4 regions of the Pseudoalteromonas sp. R86517 genome follow, and region 1 is predicted to be linked to each of the others. Evidence: predicted binding sites of a transcription regulator. Region 1 holds the regulator's gene; each other region holds the start of a gene.

Region 1 (4,314 bases):
TTTTAGAGCGGCCGCTAATGCCGAGCTCTTTAGCTTTATTGTACAGCTGCTTTTTAGTGCGCTGCTCATACTTTGAGGCTTTGCCGCCTTTAACTGCGGTTTTATGAGTATTGCTATTAGCAATGCGCGCGGCTTTTTGTTTGCTCATGCCTTCATCTCGAAGTGCATCGTACTGATCGTCGTTTTTAATTTGCGGGCCATGATCTGCCATAATTGTACTCCTGAAGCGTTTAATTACACAGTGTGTGTATAACTTTCATACATAAACGGTAAAATTAAGCGTAACTAGCCTAACCCGTTTTATAAGGCAAATTAGGTGCCAATGGCGTTTAAACAGGTATTTTCTATGAATAAAGCCATGTTTAGCGCTTAGTTGATTTGGTATAAAAGTAAAACTGCGTTAAAGTTTGCGATGAAACTATAAGAGGGTAAAAAGCAGACAATGTCGGAAATTCAATTTTTAAATGTAGATCTAGAGCTTGAGTCTAAACAAGATATTAGCGCCCTGGTGGCAGACTTAAAGAAAAACGCGATGGTTTTGCATTATGACAAAGACGAATATCGTCAATTGGCGCGTATTGAAGCCTCAGGTGATATAACCACGCCAGACAAAGCAATCAACCACTTATGTGAATTAATAGAGTCGTGTTCACGTAATGCGCTTAAGCAGTGGCTAAGCTGTTCGCGCAGAACGTTTGATATAGGCTTTGAGTCGGGCACGTCACCTAAGTGTTTTAACCAAGCTCTACATGCAGATACACTGCTACGTATATCTGCCATTGGCGCTGGTATGGAAATAACGATTTACCCTATCGAAAAGTAGCCATAGTTAATTATTTGCGCTCGACAACCGCTGCGGTCATTTTTGATACGCAGCAAAGCTCGCCGCGGCTATTGGTTATTTTTATTTCCCATACAGAACTGCGCTTACCAATATGAAATGCACGAGTAACGGCGGTTAAAGTGCCATTTCGAGAGGCCTTTAAGTGGCTGGCGCTAATTTCCTGTCCAACACAATAAAATTTTGTAAAGTCCACGACAAAGTTAGCGGCGTAGCTTGCTACGGTTTCAGCAAGTACCACATTTGCGCCACCATGTACCATACCAATAGGGTTATGATGCTCAGGAATAGCAGGCATGGTAGCCACTAGGTAATCATCTCCTATTTCGGTTATTTCTATGCCCATGGTTTTCATCAGCGTGCCTTGGCCGTTTATTCCCTCATCTAACTGTTTGCAAAGCTCTAATGTGATGGGTTGATGCCAAATACTCATAATTACTCCTTTATATTGAAAGCAAATTTATAGCATTTTAAATACTGAACGTCTGTAATTACCTAAAATTTATCCAAGTGCGGTGTATTTAGCTATTTTAAAGCACAATTTAAATTTGCGATTTTTATTTAACTGTATATACTCACAGTTAAATGTACTGTATGGAAAACCAGTTGTATGCGACCATTAACTAAACGCCAAGCTCAAATACTCGAACTAATAAAAGTTTTTATTAAAGACACTGGTATGCCTCCTACACGTGCCGAAATTGCGCAAACACTCGGTTTTAAAAGTGCCAATGCCGCAGAAGAGCACTTAAAAGCGCTTGCCAAAAAAGGTGTTATTAAAATGAAACCAGGCGCAAGCCGTGGTATTCAATTGGTTGAAGAAGAGGAGCCTGAGCAACTAGGTCTACCATTAATAGGTAGAGTTGCAGCGGGTTCGCCTATTTTGGCGCAAGAACATGTTGAGAGTCACTGTAAAATAGACCCACTTATGTTTAAACCAGCCGCCGACTTTTTATTGCGTGTTAACGGCATGAGTATGAAAGATATAGGTATTATGGATGGCGACTTACTTGCTGTACACCGTACTCAAACAGCAGAAAACGGCCAAGTTGTGGTTGCACGAGTAGATGAAGACGTAACCGTAAAACGCCTAGAAAAAGCAGGCCGAAAAGTATTATTACACGCCGAAAACGAAGAGTTTACGCCAATTGAAGTAGACCTTGAAAACGAATCTTTTAATATTGAAGGGTTAGCCGTTGGCGTAATAAGAAATGCCGACTGGATGTAATTTTTAACTGTTTTTAAGTAATATCTATAAATGCGCACTTTTTAGTGTGCATTTTTGTTTTAAAAACAGACCTTCCACCATCTCAAAGCGCCCTAAAATTATTTAGGCTGTAAACTTTTTTTCACTCATACTTTTATCTTCCTAGGCGTGTTACATCCCTTAATTTTGCTCGTATCTTGGCTGTTAAATAACAATTTAATACGTCGTCATTTAGTCAATTTTAAAATATCACTTGATTGTTTTTTATACTAAAACTTGCTTGTTGTACGTTTTTTAGCTAATCATTAATGTGCTGGACTAACAATAACTCACAGCTTTTTAGTTATGAGAACACACAATATACACAAACCTTTTGTTGTCCTAGCGATACCAATCAAAAATAAGATTGGTTAAAAAATAAAAATAACGAATTGGCGTTTAAGCCGTATGCCTCTTCGCTTTGCATTCGCAATAGCATCAAAGGAGCCGTCACATGGGTAAACTGACCTCTACCTTGTGGCTTGTGTTGATTATGTTCCCGCAGCAAGTGCTGGCTAATAGCCAATACAATATGCGCAAGGGCGTAACCGATATAAGTAATAATGTATATCAGCTACACATGACCATATTTTTAATATGTTGTGTGATTGGGGTGATAGTGTTCGCAATAATGTTTTGGGCACTGATTCATCACCGTAAATCTAAAGGGGCAGTTCCTGCCCAATTTCATGAAAGTACCAAAGTAGAAATTCTTTGGACTGCCATTCCGTTTGTTATTTTAATTGCCATGGCAATCCCTGCCACTAAAACCCTCATTGCGATGGAAGATGCCAGTAAGGCCGACTTAACCATTAAAATTACAGGGTCACAGTGGAAGTGGCATTATGAATATATGGGCGAAGACGTAGAGTTTTATTCTATTTTATCTACCCCTCAAGACGAAATAGCCAACCTTGCTAATAAAAACCCTAATTATTTACTTGAGGTTGATAAACCTTTAGTACTGCCAATTAATCAAAAGGTGCGTTTTTTAATGACCTCTGATGATGTTATTCACTCTTGGTGGGTCCCCGATTTTGCCGTTAAAAAAGATGCCAATCCGGGGTTTATCAACGAAACGTGGACCAACATTAACGAAGAAGGTATTTACCGAGGGCAGTGTGCAGAGCTGTGCGGTAAAGATCATGGCTTTATGCCCGTGGTGGTTGAAGCTAAATCGCAAGAGGACTTTAACGCATGGCTTGCAGATGCTAAGCAAGCTAAGCAAAAAGCCGCACTTGCTGATGCAGCACTGCTTGAGACAACAATTCCTAAAGAAGAGCTAATGACACTAGGTGAGCAAGTGTATATGGCAAGTTGCGCTGCGTGTCATCAACCCACAGGTATGGGCTTACCGGGCGTATTTCCTGCGCTAAAAGGCAGCCCCATTGTTTTGGGTGATATAAAAGATCACATTGATGTAGTGATTCATGGCCGCCCAGGAACTGCAATGCAAGCATTTGCAAAGCAGCTCTCAATTAAACAACTTGCAGCGGTAATTACCTATAAACGTAATGCGTGGGGTAATGAAACGGGTGATGTCATCCAACCTAGTGAAATTCAGGCAGCACTTGATGCGGAGGCGAACTAATGAGTAGCATAGTAGAACAACCTAACGCCAATGACGCTCACCACGGCCACCACCCAGCCAAAGGTTTTAAACGTTGGTTATACACAACAAACCATAAAGATATTGGCAGCATGTACTTAATTTTTTCGCTGACTATGTTTTTAATTGGTGGTGCAATGGCCATGGTTATTCGGGCTGAGTTATTTCAGCCAGGATTACAATTGGTAGACCCACACTTTTTTAACCAAATGACCACAGTACACGGTTTAATTATGGTGTTTGGTGCTGTAATGCCAGCCTTTACAGGGCTTGCTAACTGGATGGTACCGCTCATGATTGGCGCGCCAGATATGGCACTGCCCAGAATGAACAACTGGAGCTTTTGGATTTTACCCTTCGCTTTTTTAATTTTATTGGCCTCGTTATTAATGCCTGGAGGCGGCCCCGCATTTGGCTGGACGTTCTATGCGCCGCTTTCAACAACGTACAGTAACGATAACACCGCAATGTTTGTGTTTGCAGTGCACATTATGGGGATTAGCTCAATTATGGGCGCAATAAACGTTATTGTGACCATTGTTAATTTACGTGCCCCAGGCATGACATGGATGAAACTACCATTATTTGTTTGGACATGGCTAATAACCGCATTTTTAT
Region 2 (4,314 bases), 1.3 Mb from region 1:
TATTAGTACGTGCAGATAATAACTGATCGGTCAGCTCTGGCATTTTGTCTTCATCTAAGCGCGCCAGCGTTTCGAGTATGTTTAAACCCGATGTTTCCCAAAAGTTATTCACTCTGGTTGGCTTGCCGTGCTGAATAGTTAGCCAGCCATCGCGTGCTAAACGTTGCAGTACTTCACGTAAGGTTGTTCTGGTTACACCAATTAACTCAGAAAGCTCACGCTCTGCAGGTAGAATTGAACCTGGAGGGAAATCGCCGTTCCAGATAGATTCAACTATATACTCTTCAGCAAATCCTGCTGGGCTTTTAGCTTTAAAAATTCTCATTCAATTCCCACTCGAATTAATCACAACTCATCGTTTTATACGAATAACTGACAGATTGTACCAGATGAAATATAACTAACAAGTAAACTCGTTGATATAAGTGCCAACCAACCGCTGAAAATTTCGCAATAGTAAATAATAAAATTCAACATGCTTAAATTAGGCCTAATTTGCTAAATAAATTAACCCTATTCATAGTAGGTACATTAATGCTATTGTTATTTTTTCACCATTACATTACTACAATAATTCCCGTGTGCGACAACAAGTACATTTAAAAGTCGCATACAGCAGAGCCTGTTACCTGTTAACTGTAACGTTTAATCAAGCCTTTTTAGCGAACCAATCTTATATTACATCTTCACTTAGCAAATTAAGCTTAACCTTTCCCTAAATAGGATTGGCCATAACCGCTTATTAATTTCATCTTAAAAAAAGCCACTTCGGTAGCTTTTTTACCCTTTTTGTTGCTCGTTACTTTATCCTAGTACATAATTCAACGTCTTATTTCAATGCGGATTTTTTATGAACTGGCTAGCACAACTCCCTACTCAACGTACTCCATGGCTACTATTTACAGGCATTGTATTTTTATTAGAAGTCACCGCACTGTTTTTTCAATACCAGATGGGCCTTGCTCCATGCATTATGTGTATTTACCAGCGAACTGCGGTATTAGGCTTATTAGGGGCAGGCATTATTGGCGCAACTAAACCACAAAGTAAATTAGTACGCGCTATCGCTTATTTAGTGTGGGGTGTATCAAGTGTGTGGGGTTACTTTATTGCACGTGAGCACATTGAAATGCAAACAACCACCGATCCCTTTGCGTTTAGCTGTGAGTTTGAGCCAAACTTTCCTTCATTTATGCCATTGCATGAATGGATCCCAAGCTTTTTTCAAGCCACAGGGGATTGCGGTAATATCGATTGGCAATTTGCGGGATTAAGTATGCCAGCATGGATGGAAATACTATTTGCGTTATTTACTATCACGCTTTTTGTAATTGTTACCACTCGCTTACTTACTAAAAAGACTATTTAATATGTTTACGTTTTTTACCAGTCAGCTGCCTGAACTAAAGCACCTTAAAGTAAGGCAGCGACAAGCCGTTGTTGCTATTGCGCTAAGTATGCTACCTGCCACCGATAGAGTGTTATTAAGAATAGTAAAGCTGATATTGCTCAGCCCATTGTTTTTATTATTTACTGTTTTTAAAGGGTGGGAACTCATTCCCTTTTTAATTTTAGGTGGCCTGTGTTACCCGCTTTTAACAACCCCGATTGAAATAAACTTCGCTAAAAAATATTTAGCCAAAGCACTTGAGCAGTATTCACAGGGCGCTTAGCGCCCTGCCTATTATAAAGACACTTTTCCTTCTAGTTTAGCTACAAGCTTTTTACCTATTCCTTTTACGTTAGCTAAATCGCTCAGCTGGGCAAATTCGCCATTTTCAACCCTGTAATCAACAATAGCCTGCGCTTTTTTCTTACCAATACCAGGCAACTTGGCCAGCATTTCTGAATCGGCACTATTAATATTAATAACCGGCGCTTGCGGCATTTCAACCATAGGCTTATCTTCAACAGGGTTAGCGTGGGTAAACGCGCTAAAGCTTAAAAAGCTAATAATAAGTAGCGTTAATAGATTTTTCATTTGTTATTCCTTATTTTTGTTTATACCAAAGCGTTATAGTTAAACGGCTAATTTGGCTTTAAACATGTGCTTAATTTTTATTTGAGGAAATAATGTTAAATAAGGAGCAACGCGCATCACTTATATTATTTCCAGTGCATAATCACCTAAATCCGAAAACCTAAAATGCAGCTGGTACAACAAGTGATTGCTTAACTAAAGTAAAGTTACGCTTTTTTGTCAAATTGATGACAAGCTAAAAATGCACCGAATACTTGCAATTTTACACACAAACATTTACTGTATATAAAAACAGTGACCTACGGGTCAGTAACCACATTACCACGCAATCAAGCAGGAGAGATCATGGCTGTTGTTGTTAAATATGTTGTAGAACGAAACGGAGTTGAGCGAATGACGTTTACTACTAAAAAAGAAGCGGATGCCTATGACAAAATGCTCGATATAGCAGAATCGCTTGAAGTAATGCTGGAAAAAGTAGATGTACCATTGAGCGAGCAACAGGTTGAATCGCTTGCGCTTGAAATTGCAAAGAGTAAAGATGACTTTATGGCGGTGTTAAAAGGCGCAAAAGAGCCCACAACAAAAGGTACAGCTAAAGCTAAAAAAGCCGACAACGTAGCATCAATAAAAGATAACGATGAGCAACAAGCTAGCTAATTTGTGACTATTTTAAATAAAGGGCTGCTACTAAATAGCAGCCCTTTTTTATTAATTTTTGAACAGTTACAAATTTTTTCTGGCTTTTTAGACTGAAATTGATACATTAATCCGGTTAATAGCGAGTGTTTATGTGCCATGTCAGTATTTATTAAGTCTTTTTACCAAAAATTTTTCCCAGCCCGTCAGTTGCTTATTCGTCAAAATGGCGAAGTTAAGCATGTTGTTTTGGCGCCTTGGTTTCAGCTTTTTACAGTACTGCTTATTTTAGGCACTATTACTTGGGTCGGTATTTCTAGTTTTCGTGTTTATAGCCAAACAAATAAAATTACCGACATAGAACAAAGCCAAATTGATAAACAACAAGTGTGGCAAAAGCAGGTCCAAGAACAAAAAGCACTGCACGCTAAGCAATTAGAACAACTTGCTGTACTAGAGCAAAAGCAGGCACTTTTGCAAGGTATGATTGAATCCCTCCCCGCATCTATTAGTAAAGAGACAATAAAACTAGAAGAACAACTTGAATCGCCTGTTAATCAAGACAAAGGCGAGTTTCATGAACCACTTGTAGATGAAGAACCAAAAAACAAACACGCTAGCCTTCTAACGCCAATCACTTTTGCCGCACGTTATGAGCGCTTAAATAAATACTACGAGCATAATTTTACGCTTATTGATGCGCAAATTAATAAACGCCATGATGCAATTTTAGCGATGTTAAAAGGCGCAGGCTTAGAATCAGCCCTTGAACAACATTTAGCACTGGGCGCACAAACCAGTGCGCAAGGTGGCCCGTTAGATGTATTTGACGAAACTAAAATACCAGGGCAGTTTTTAGCCATTGTTGATAAGCTATTATTACTTAACAACCTTGAAAACTTTTTAACAGAGCTGCCTAACTCACTGCCCTTGCCTGCAGCTAAATACTATATTTCGAGCAACTTTGGGTTACGTAAAGATCCGATGAACAACCGCCGCGCTTTTCACAAAGGTGTTGATTTAGCCGGCTGGCATAAAACCGAAATTTTTGCCCCTGCTGATGCACGTGTATTGCGCGCTGGTAAAAATGGCGGCTATGGTAACTTTATCGAGCTAGAGCACAAAAATGGCTTGGTCACCCGTTTTGGCCACTTAAATAAAATTAAAGTGAAAAAAGGCCAAACAATTGCTAAAAATGAGGTAATTGGATTAATGGGCAGTACTGGCAGAAGTACCAGCACCCACTTACACTATGAAGTGTTACTCGATGGCAAACATGTCAATCCTCTAAAAATAACAAAGGCGCTTTCTCGTGTTCGGTAAAAAAAAGCAACCAAGTAGTCAAACTACGTTAAAAAGAGTAAATCATACCCCTTCTATTATTTCTGAAGATGTGCGCTTAACTGGCACACTTACCAGCCAAGGCGAAGTGCAGCTAGATGGCCGAATTGATGGCGATATAAAGGCAGAGCACTTGGTAATTGGCTCTACCGGCATTGTTGAAGGTGTGGTTGAAGCTAAAAGTGTCATTGTAAAAGGCAAAATTATTGGCTCACTAAACGCAAGTGAAGTGAATATTCAAAGCAGCGCTCACGTACATGGCGATGTTTTTCACGACACACTAAGTATTGATGCGGGAGCCATTATTGAAGGCAGCTTAAAACAGCGCTTTGAAAAAGAAGAACCGGAACTTA
Region 3 (4,314 bases), 370 kb from region 1:
CAACTGCTGAAGCTGCTAATATTTCAAGAGTTTGTTTAAAGTCATCTGCGGCCTGTGGTGCGCTAAGTTCTTGTTCTAGCTGCTTAGCTAAATCTTCGTAAGAGGTTGTTCCGTCAATTCTTAACGACAAACCAAAATGAAATATATCAACCAATTCTAGAATTACTTGCTCGGTGTCTGGGGTTTGTTTTTTCCACCACTTCCAACCGTAATGATCTAGCATTTCTGCACACTCTACCCAAATGGCTCTGTACCACTCAAAGCCTTGGCTAAACCATTGATCATGAACTTTAGTGTTCATGGCATTTTGCATTTCTAGCATTACTACTAGCTTATTTAAGTTGGCTGACATATCGTTTCCACTTGAGCTTTTAAATTACGCTTATGATACAGGCAAATAATAAAAAGTGCATTTTTGATCTATTATAAACAGCACATAAAAACAGGGCAGGAAATAATGATGAGTAAAGTGTTACTGCACACCTTGGCGACTATTGCAATGGCTGCTTTTTTAGTAACGAATGCGCAAGCAAGTACAGAAGGAATTGCTGCAGCCCCTGAGCAAGTATCACCATTATTACCTGGCTTAAGCGTGCCTAATATAACGCTCAAAGATCAACATGGTAATAATGTAGAGTTACAAAAGCGCTTTGCTGAAAAAACAACGGTGCTTATTATTTACCGCGGAGGTTGGTGTCCTTATTGCTCAAAACAACTGGCTAATATACAAAAAATTGAGCAGCAACTCGCTAATTTAAACGCGCAAATTATTGCAGTATCGCCAGATAGTCCAGAAAAACTAGCCCAAAGTAAAATAAGTTCGCCAAATTATTTACTGCTTTCAGATGATAGCTTAACCCTAACAAAGGCCTTAGGTTTAGCTTATTTTTTAGATGATAAAACAGCTGCTATCTATCGCAATAAGCGCGGTGTTAACTTTGTTGATGCCCAAGGCAAGGTAAACGTCGCCTTACCTGTACCGGCTGTATTTGTAATTGATAAAAGCGGCGTTGTGTATTTTCAGTACGCAAACCCTAATTACAAAGTACGTTTAACAGAGGAGCTATTATTAGCTGGCGTTAAATCAATAGAAAATCAATAATTTGTAGATATATACCAATCGACTTAAATATTTAACCATTCTAGGGTGCTAAATAGAGCGCTATAAATGCCTAATAACTTAACACAATTGATATTACAAAAAAGGCCAACTAGGTTGGCCTTTTAAACATTTAACGCGAGCCACTAAACTCAGCCCACGACTCTATTAAATCTATAAAATCTTCAAAGCCACAACCACTCACTAGGCCATTTTCTTCAAGCATTAAGTCATCATCTTGATAGGCGACTAAATCTTCGCTGTCTTGGTGTAGGGCATGGGCTTCAAATAAGGCTTCGTCTTTAGAGAGTATTAAGTCTATCTCTTGGCCTTTTAACGTTATTGGCTCGTAACTTGTTTTTACCGAGCTAATAAGTGCTTGTACCATCTCGACTTTTTCTTTGCCAATTTCTTCGTTTAACCAGCGGCCAATTAGGGCATGCTCGCTGCTTATTTTAATGCGCAGCCCACTAATAGGGTCACGTATAAATTGATATTCCATAATTTTTACTTTTAAAACGCTAATGCGCTAATTATACCCATAAATAGCCTTAAACACCGACCCTAAAACGCAAAATAGCGCCAATGGGCGCTATTACTTATTTTATGATCACTAATCTCTGGAGCGGTATCTCGCGGCGTCAATTATTGCCCAAACGTATACTATCGCGGCAATAATCCCTGGCACAACTAAAAACCACAGTGCGGCACCGCCAAAAAAGAAAATAGCAAATAGTAAAGCAGCTAAAATACGCCCTTGTACTAATTGACCTAAACCGGGGAAAAATATATTACATAGTGCTGCAATTACATTACCACCTGAACCTTGTCCTGACATACTCACCTCTGTAGTTAATTAATTTTAAGTTTTAGTTATTTAATTACTATCACACTTTATGCCAATTTATTAAAGCTTAAAAATCAAATAGTTAAATTACTACTAAATAACTGCTTTAGTATTTTTTACTAAATATAGGTCAATTTGATTATTTTTATTATTAATTATCGTTACTTAAGAGTACACAAAAGCGACTAAGGGATTAGTTTTACAAGTATTTTTAGAATAGCTGTTCATAAAAACAGTATTTTATTTAGCCTAACAAAAACACCTGTTATACTGCCCTCATTATTGATTGAAAAGGCGTAACGATGGACGTTTCTGAATTACTCGATGGCTTAAATGACAAACAACGCGATGCCGTTGCAGCCCCACTACAAAACATGCTGGTATTAGCAGGTGCTGGTTCGGGTAAAACACGTGTTTTAGTTCATCGTATCGCGTGGTTAATGCAGGTTGAGCAAGCATCAGCCTATAGTATTTTTGCAGTTACTTTTACCAATAAAGCCGCTAAAGAAATGCGCACCCGTGTTGAAGAAACCTTAAAAGCCCCTGTCGGTGGTATGTGGATTGGTACTTTCCATGGTTTATCACACCGTATTTTGCGCGCTCATCACCGTGAAGCAAACCTGCCAGAAGCCTTTCAAATTTTAGACTCTGACGATCAACTTAGAATGATCAAGCGCTTATTAAAATCAATGAATATTGATGATAAAAAGTGGCCCGCCAAACAATTTGGCTGGTACATCAGCGCTAAAAAAGATGAAGCCCTGCGCCCTAAAGATATTCAAGCCTACGATATAAACGAGCAAATGATGCTACGTGTATATGCCGCCTATCAAGAGGCGTGTGACCGTGCTGGTTTAGTTGATTTTGCAGAAATACTGCTACGTAGCTACGAAGTACTTAAAAATAATCCTACGCTACTTCGCCATTACCAGCAGCGCTTTGCCCACATGCTGGTAGACGAGTTCCAAGATACCAATACCATTCAATACGCATGGCTAAAGCTACTTGCTGGTGATACACAAAGCATTATGATTGTAGGCGACGATGACCAGAGTATTTACGGTTGGCGTGGCGCTAAAATAGAAAACATTAAACGCTTTCTAACTGATTTTGACGCCGAAACTATTCGCCTTGAGCAAAACTACCGCTCAACCGCGACCATTCTAAAAGCATCTAATGCGCTAATTAAAAATAATTCAGAGCGCATGGGTAAAAGCCTTTGGACCGATGGTAACGAAGGCGAGCCTATATCAATTTATGCCGCCTTTAACGAGCTAGACGAAGCCCGCTTTGTAAGCAGCAAGCTACGCAGCTGGTTAAATGCTGGTAATGCGCTGCAAGACGCCGCTATTTTATACCGTAGTAACGCACAATCTCGTGTACTCGAAGAAGCCATGCTTCAAGAAGGCTTAAAGTACCGTATTTACGGTGGTATGCGATTCTTCGAACGTCAAGAAATTAAAGATGCGCTATCGTACTTACGATTAGTAGGAAACCGCCAAGACGACGCCGCATTTGAGCGTGTAATTAACACCCCTGCGCGCGGTATTGGCGATAAAACACTTAGCCATATACGCGACTGTGCGCGTGCTGAGTCGCTGCCTCTTTGGTACGCAGCTAAAGCAATTGTTGAACAACAACATTTATCGGGTCGTGCGGCAAGCGCTGTTACAAAATTTGTAGAGTTGGTAGAGCACATAGAAGATAAAATTAGCGACCTTACACTGCAAGAGCAAGCCAAATACGCTATTCAAACGTCTGGTTTAATGGCCATGTATCAAGCTGAAAAAGGCGAAAAAGGCCGAGCTCGCGTAGAAAACTTAGAAGAGCTTATCAGTGCCTGCGATCAGTATGAACTCCCCGAAGAAGAAGAGTTTAGCTCACCACTACAAGGCTTTTTAGCTTATACCTCACTTGAGTCTGGTGAAGGCCAAGCCGATGAACACGAAGACGCTGTGCAAATGATGACTCTTCACTCTGCTAAGGGCTTAGAGTTTCCGCTTGTGTTTATGGTGGGCGTTGAAGAAGGCATGTTCCCATCGCAGCAAAGTAATGAAGAGTCAGGGCGCTTAGAAGAAGAACGCCGCCTTTGTTACGTGGGCATGACCCGTGCCATGGACAAACTTTACATAAGCCATGCCGAAAGCCGTCGTTTATACGGCCAAGAAAAGTACCATAGCCCGTCGCGATTTTTACGTGAAATACCCGAAGATTGCGTAGAAGAAATTCGTATTAAAACACAGGTATCACGACCGCCTGCTGCAGGACGTTTTAGCGCATCAGTAAGCCATGCTGTATTTGAAGAAAGTGGTTTTAACTTAGGCCAACGTGTACTACACGCTAAATTTGGTATTGGCACTGTGCTTAA
Region 4 (4,314 bases), 760 kb from region 1:
CATGAACTGGTAGCTATATTTATTTTCTTTTTTGCGGTGATAGACCCTATAGGTACAGTGCCTGTATTTATTGCTGTGACACGAGGGGAAGATGAAAAGTTTAAACGAAAAGTTGTTTTTAAGGCCGTGGGTGTATCCGCTGTGGTTTTACTCTTTTTTGTTATTGCCGGTGAGCAGCTATTAAATGCAATTGAAATACCGCTGTCGGCGTTTCAAATAGCGGGGGGCATAGTCCTGCTTATTTTTGCGCTTTCAATGATTTTTGGTGAAAGTAAGCCCGAGTCTGAGATTAAAAGTGTGCGCGACAGCACAGAAACCGCTATTTTTCCGCTAGCCATTCCCTCTATAGCAAGCCCAGGCGCCATGCTTGGCGCAGTACTGATGACCCGCAACGAAGAATACACGTGGGTTGAGCAAGTTACTACATCGTCGATGATGTTGGTTGTATTAGTTGTTGTGCTTGTGCTGTTGTTACTCGCAAATCATGTGCATAAATTAATAGGCGACAGTGGCGCAAGTATTATAAGTAGAATCATGGGGTTAATTTTAAGCTCTGTGGCAGTTACAAATATACTCAACGGTATCGCGCATTATTTTGGTTTACAAATATACAGCTAACATTGATGCTAATTAGGCTTTTGTGTAGAATACAGCGCCTTTTTATGGGCGCATTTACTTATAATCCCCGAGGCTTTTACATTGCAAAAACGCACATTAGATAATCCAACGTTAAACAGACGTTTTTCTGTTGCACCCATGCTTGATTGGACTGATAACTAGGTATTTAAAGGGTTATTAGTATGTAAGGGTGACTATAGGGTCACCTTTTTAGTTTTAGGGGGTCCCGATATAACACAGTTTGTGTCATATTTAATTGACTGGGTACTTAACTTCAGTTACTTTACACACATAAAGTTTACTTAACTAAACATATACATCATTTAAGTTGCTTACCTTGTTTATGCAACTATTCTTAATATTAGTAGTCTTATTTATTAGTTAACAGCCAATTATGGCTGTTTTTGTCGTGAGGTTTATTATGGAATTGCCAGCAGTCAAGAATATACTTGATGCCAACTGGGACTGGCATCTACCTGTAAATGTTGAGTACATAGCTAGTAAGTTAGGTATTAAAGTAAGTGTTCTTAATCCGTGGAACTCTGAAAATAGTGGCTTAAGTGGGCTTGCAGAAATTGACAGTAACGGCTTTAGAGTTATTCACTATAACAACTCTGAGTCTAAAAACCGTCAGCGTTTCACTATGGCACATGAGTTAGGGCATCACGTACTTAACCACGTTAATCCACAAAATCCATGCTTTCGAGATGATTCTAATACTTTTAATTCAAACTCACCTGTATGGCAAGAGCGTGAAGCAAACAACTTTGCTGCACAATTACTAATGCCGCTTGATGCAATCAAAACAATGTTATTTGTTAAACGCATTAGTGATATCAAGCAGCTTGCGGAGATTTTCCACGTTTCAGAAGCCGCAATGTATTATCGTTTGAAGAACTTGGGTTACCTAACAATCTAAAGTTGAGTCGGATAAATTATTAATATAATCTAGCCCTTTAAATGAAGGGCTTTTTTATGTCTGATGAAAATAATAGTTCAGGGTTTGACATAGCTGGTGATGTAAATAGTGGCACAAATAGTCAAAACGTTAATATCAATAATGAGCAAACTTCAGCAATAATTAAATTCAACGTGCTTGAAGAAAAAGTATATCTAGGTTTTAAGGTTTTTGGTTTTATTATTGCCATGGGGTTAGCTGTATGTTTCTTAAAAACAGGGCTGGAAGTTAGCAAATATTCATTAGAAAAGATTGTTGAGCATCAAGCGGAACCAAAAAAACAAGTTACCGAAACAAAGCCTGTAAATAAAAGTGAAAAAGCAAACAGCGAAGTTAAAAAAGAAGAATCAGAAAGTATGGGTAATAAAATGCTTTACTCAGGGTCAATCATAACTTTAGTTGCATTTATACTAGGTACTGGCTTAACCTTGTTGTTGACCATTGTTAAGTTCTCTTTCCATAGCCGACAACAAAATGAAGACAATCCAAATGTGGCACTTGCTGGCCCTGCAAGTGAGTTATTTATGGCTTTAGCTAACTATATAAAAAGCAAAATTAAATAAAAAAGCCCGCTTAATGCGGGTTTTTTAATGCTCAAAAACTTTACCCCAACAAATTACTCGCTCTATGCATTCTAATTGACTGGCCAACAACACCTTCAACGTTGTATTCATCATGCTCAGTTATTTTTACCGCTGGGTGATCGGGGTTAGCAGATAACAGCCGGTTGTTTTTTAAGTCGGCTATTTTACAAACGAACAGTCCATTTAAAGCAGCAACAATTACATCGCCGTGTTTAACCTTTGCGGCCCTATCAATAATCAATAAATCCCCGCTGAAAATACCAACCCCTTCCATACTGTTGCCACTGGCACGGCCAATAAAAGTAGCGTCAGTTATAAGGCTATTATCTAAATCGCTTTCTAGCTCTTTTATGCCTGGGCCCACATCAACATTAGAATCAACCATCAAATAACCCTATTTATAAAAATAATTTAAATTAATTTTAGCCCTATTTAAGCCAATATTAAAAAAATGTTCGGAAGATTTTTTTAATTTCAACAAAATACGTAAGTTATTGCCACCTCTAAAAGTTAAGTCGATTTCGCCCAATTTTACACTACAAAATGGTGTAAATATTTACACCAATAAAGCCTTTTAAATCAATTTGTTCGAAAGTTTTAACTGGTTACTTATACAGTATTATTTATTGCTATTATCATTTTTATCATTACAATGAAATTGACTCCTAAACAGAGCTCTTTTAACAAAAAAAGGATTAAGTTATGAACAAGCAACACGTAAACGGAAAATCAGTACTTTTATCAGCGCAGGTAAGTGGTGGTGAAGATACTCAGGACAATGGCGGCGGTGGCGGCGGGGTAGAGCCACCAAAATTAAACTAAGCCAGCACAAATCATTAACCAGCATTATTGCTGGTTAATTACACCACCAAGGAAAACACATGATTGATTTTATAACTGCTACAGACTGGACAATAAGAGCGCTAGAAGTGCTTGTTATTCTTTACTTGCTAGTAACGCTTAACAAGCACCGCTTAGCGTTATTTTTTGGTGGTAAAAATAATTTAAAATCAATTGATGATCACACAATGCATTCATGCTTTATTGCTGCACTTACAGTAATGGTATTTCACTTTGTAAGTTCAAACTTAGCTCAATACATAATTACAATAGAAATGGGCAAGCTAGCACTCAGGCAGTTTTTTTACTTCACCATGTTTAGTTGTTCAATGGCATTTGTCATAGCGCTATTCTTTATGCATAACATTAGGGGTTGCACGTTTTCAACAACAGCGCGGCTTTGCTTATACCTTGCACTAGCTCAATCGGTTGTGCAGCTAATACAATTTATCATGCGTGGCCTGCTAGATAGCAGCATGCTGTCACCAGCTTATAGCTTTAGTGTGGTGGCGCTTAACATATTATCGCTCGGCGTAGTTGCTATTTACCCAGCTAAAAAATTTACTGGCCTACTAACAAAAGAGGGAATTTAAATGCCGTTACTCATAGTTATGTTTATCTGTTTAACAATGGCCTTGTGTATAACTGGAGTTGCTATAGTGCGCGGCCAAAACACAACAGGCATAGAAACCGCGCTTAAACATAAAATAAAGCACTATATGCCAGAGGGAACAGCAGCCCAACAAGCCGATTACGGCGTAGCGTATTCCATAGTTATGGATTTAGGCGCCACAATAGAGCGCACAGATAACTGGGATAAAATAGAATCAATGAATGCGGTACAAAAACGTGCCACTATTTTTAGAAACCAAGCACTTAAAAAGCCAACTAATTTACCCACCTCACAAGAACGGCCAGTATTCAAACTTGTTAAATAACCCGCTAATGCGGGTTTTTTAATACCTGTATAAATCCCCAGCTTGTTCAATTATTGGATACAGATTAACCTATGATCTTCATTGAAAAGGGAAGGTCATGGAAGCAGAACAGATAATTCAAAATGCAATTGATAATAAGCAAAAAATAAGTGCAATTTACCACGGTGGCAGCATGAATGGTAAGTCACGAGTGCTTGGGCCTATTAGTATAAAAGGAAATAAAGTTAGGGCTAAGTGCTACACAACTAACGCTCTTAAAACTTTTCTTATTGAAAGGATACAGGTCATAAACGATGATGGCTCATTAACTACAAATCGTTCCTCAGAAATAATCGAACAGGTTAAAGTAGACCCACAACAAACATTACCTGATGTA

Evidence for each region. The regulator LexA, encoded in region 1, represses DNA repair genes until DNA is damaged. The targets are predictions, from matches to a motif close to TACTGTATNNNNATACAGTA.
Region 2: a site for LexA is predicted at 2,259-2,278, ahead of SJY38_RS09920 (YebG family protein). Genes of this name have one in related genera too.
Region 3: a site for LexA is predicted at 2,165-2,184, ahead of uvrD (DNA helicase II). Genes of this name have one in related genera too.
Region 4: a site for LexA is predicted at 2,760-2,779, ahead of SJY38_RS12410 (LexA family protein). Genes of this name have one in related genera too.

What each region holds. Positions count from the first base shown of each region.
Region 1 covers NZ_JAXHCB010000001.1:3,487,027-3,491,340, forward strand. Annotated here, with positions in the region: gene SJY38_RS15760 (Rho termination factor N-terminal domain-containing protein) at 1-211, opposite strand, end outside; gene SJY38_RS15765 (hypothetical protein) at 443-823, shown strand; gene SJY38_RS15770 (PaaI family thioesterase) at 834-1,274, opposite strand; gene lexA (transcriptional repressor LexA) at 1,452-2,069, shown strand; gene coxB (cytochrome c oxidase subunit II) at 2,542-3,678, shown strand; gene ctaD (cytochrome c oxidase subunit I) at 3,678-4,314, shown strand, end outside.
Region 2 covers NZ_JAXHCB010000001.1:2,196,907-2,201,220, forward strand. Annotated here, with positions in the region: gene fadR (fatty acid metabolism transcriptional regulator FadR) at 1-325, opposite strand, end outside; gene dsbB (disulfide bond formation protein DsbB) at 851-1,369, shown strand; gene SJY38_RS09910 (DUF6170 family protein) at 1,371-1,673, shown strand; gene SJY38_RS09915 (ComEA family DNA-binding protein) at 1,685-1,981, opposite strand; gene SJY38_RS09920 (YebG family protein) at 2,327-2,641, shown strand; gene SJY38_RS09925 (M23 family metallopeptidase) at 2,780-3,943, shown strand; gene SJY38_RS09930 (polymer-forming cytoskeletal protein) at 3,933-4,314, shown strand, end outside.
Region 3 covers NZ_JAXHCB010000001.1:3,116,168-3,120,481, forward strand. Annotated here, with positions in the region: gene SJY38_RS14105 (dUTP diphosphatase) at 1-352, opposite strand, end outside; gene SJY38_RS14110 (peroxiredoxin-like family protein) at 458-1,102, shown strand; gene SJY38_RS14115 (YacL family protein) at 1,233-1,601, opposite strand; gene SJY38_RS14120 (hypothetical protein) at 1,713-1,937, opposite strand; gene uvrD (DNA helicase II) at 2,249-4,314, shown strand, end outside.
Region 4 covers NZ_JAXHCB010000001.1:2,724,606-2,728,919, reverse strand. Annotated here, with positions in the region: gene SJY38_RS12425 (MarC family protein) at 1-618, shown strand, start outside; gene SJY38_RS12420 (ImmA/IrrE family metallo-endopeptidase) at 1,040-1,537, shown strand; gene SJY38_RS12415 (hypothetical protein) at 1,594-2,139, shown strand; gene SJY38_RS12410 (LexA family protein) at 2,180-2,545, opposite strand; gene SJY38_RS12405 (hypothetical protein) at 3,042-3,593, shown strand; gene SJY38_RS12400 (hypothetical protein) at 3,594-3,938, shown strand; gene SJY38_RS12395 (hypothetical protein) at 4,036-4,314, shown strand, end outside.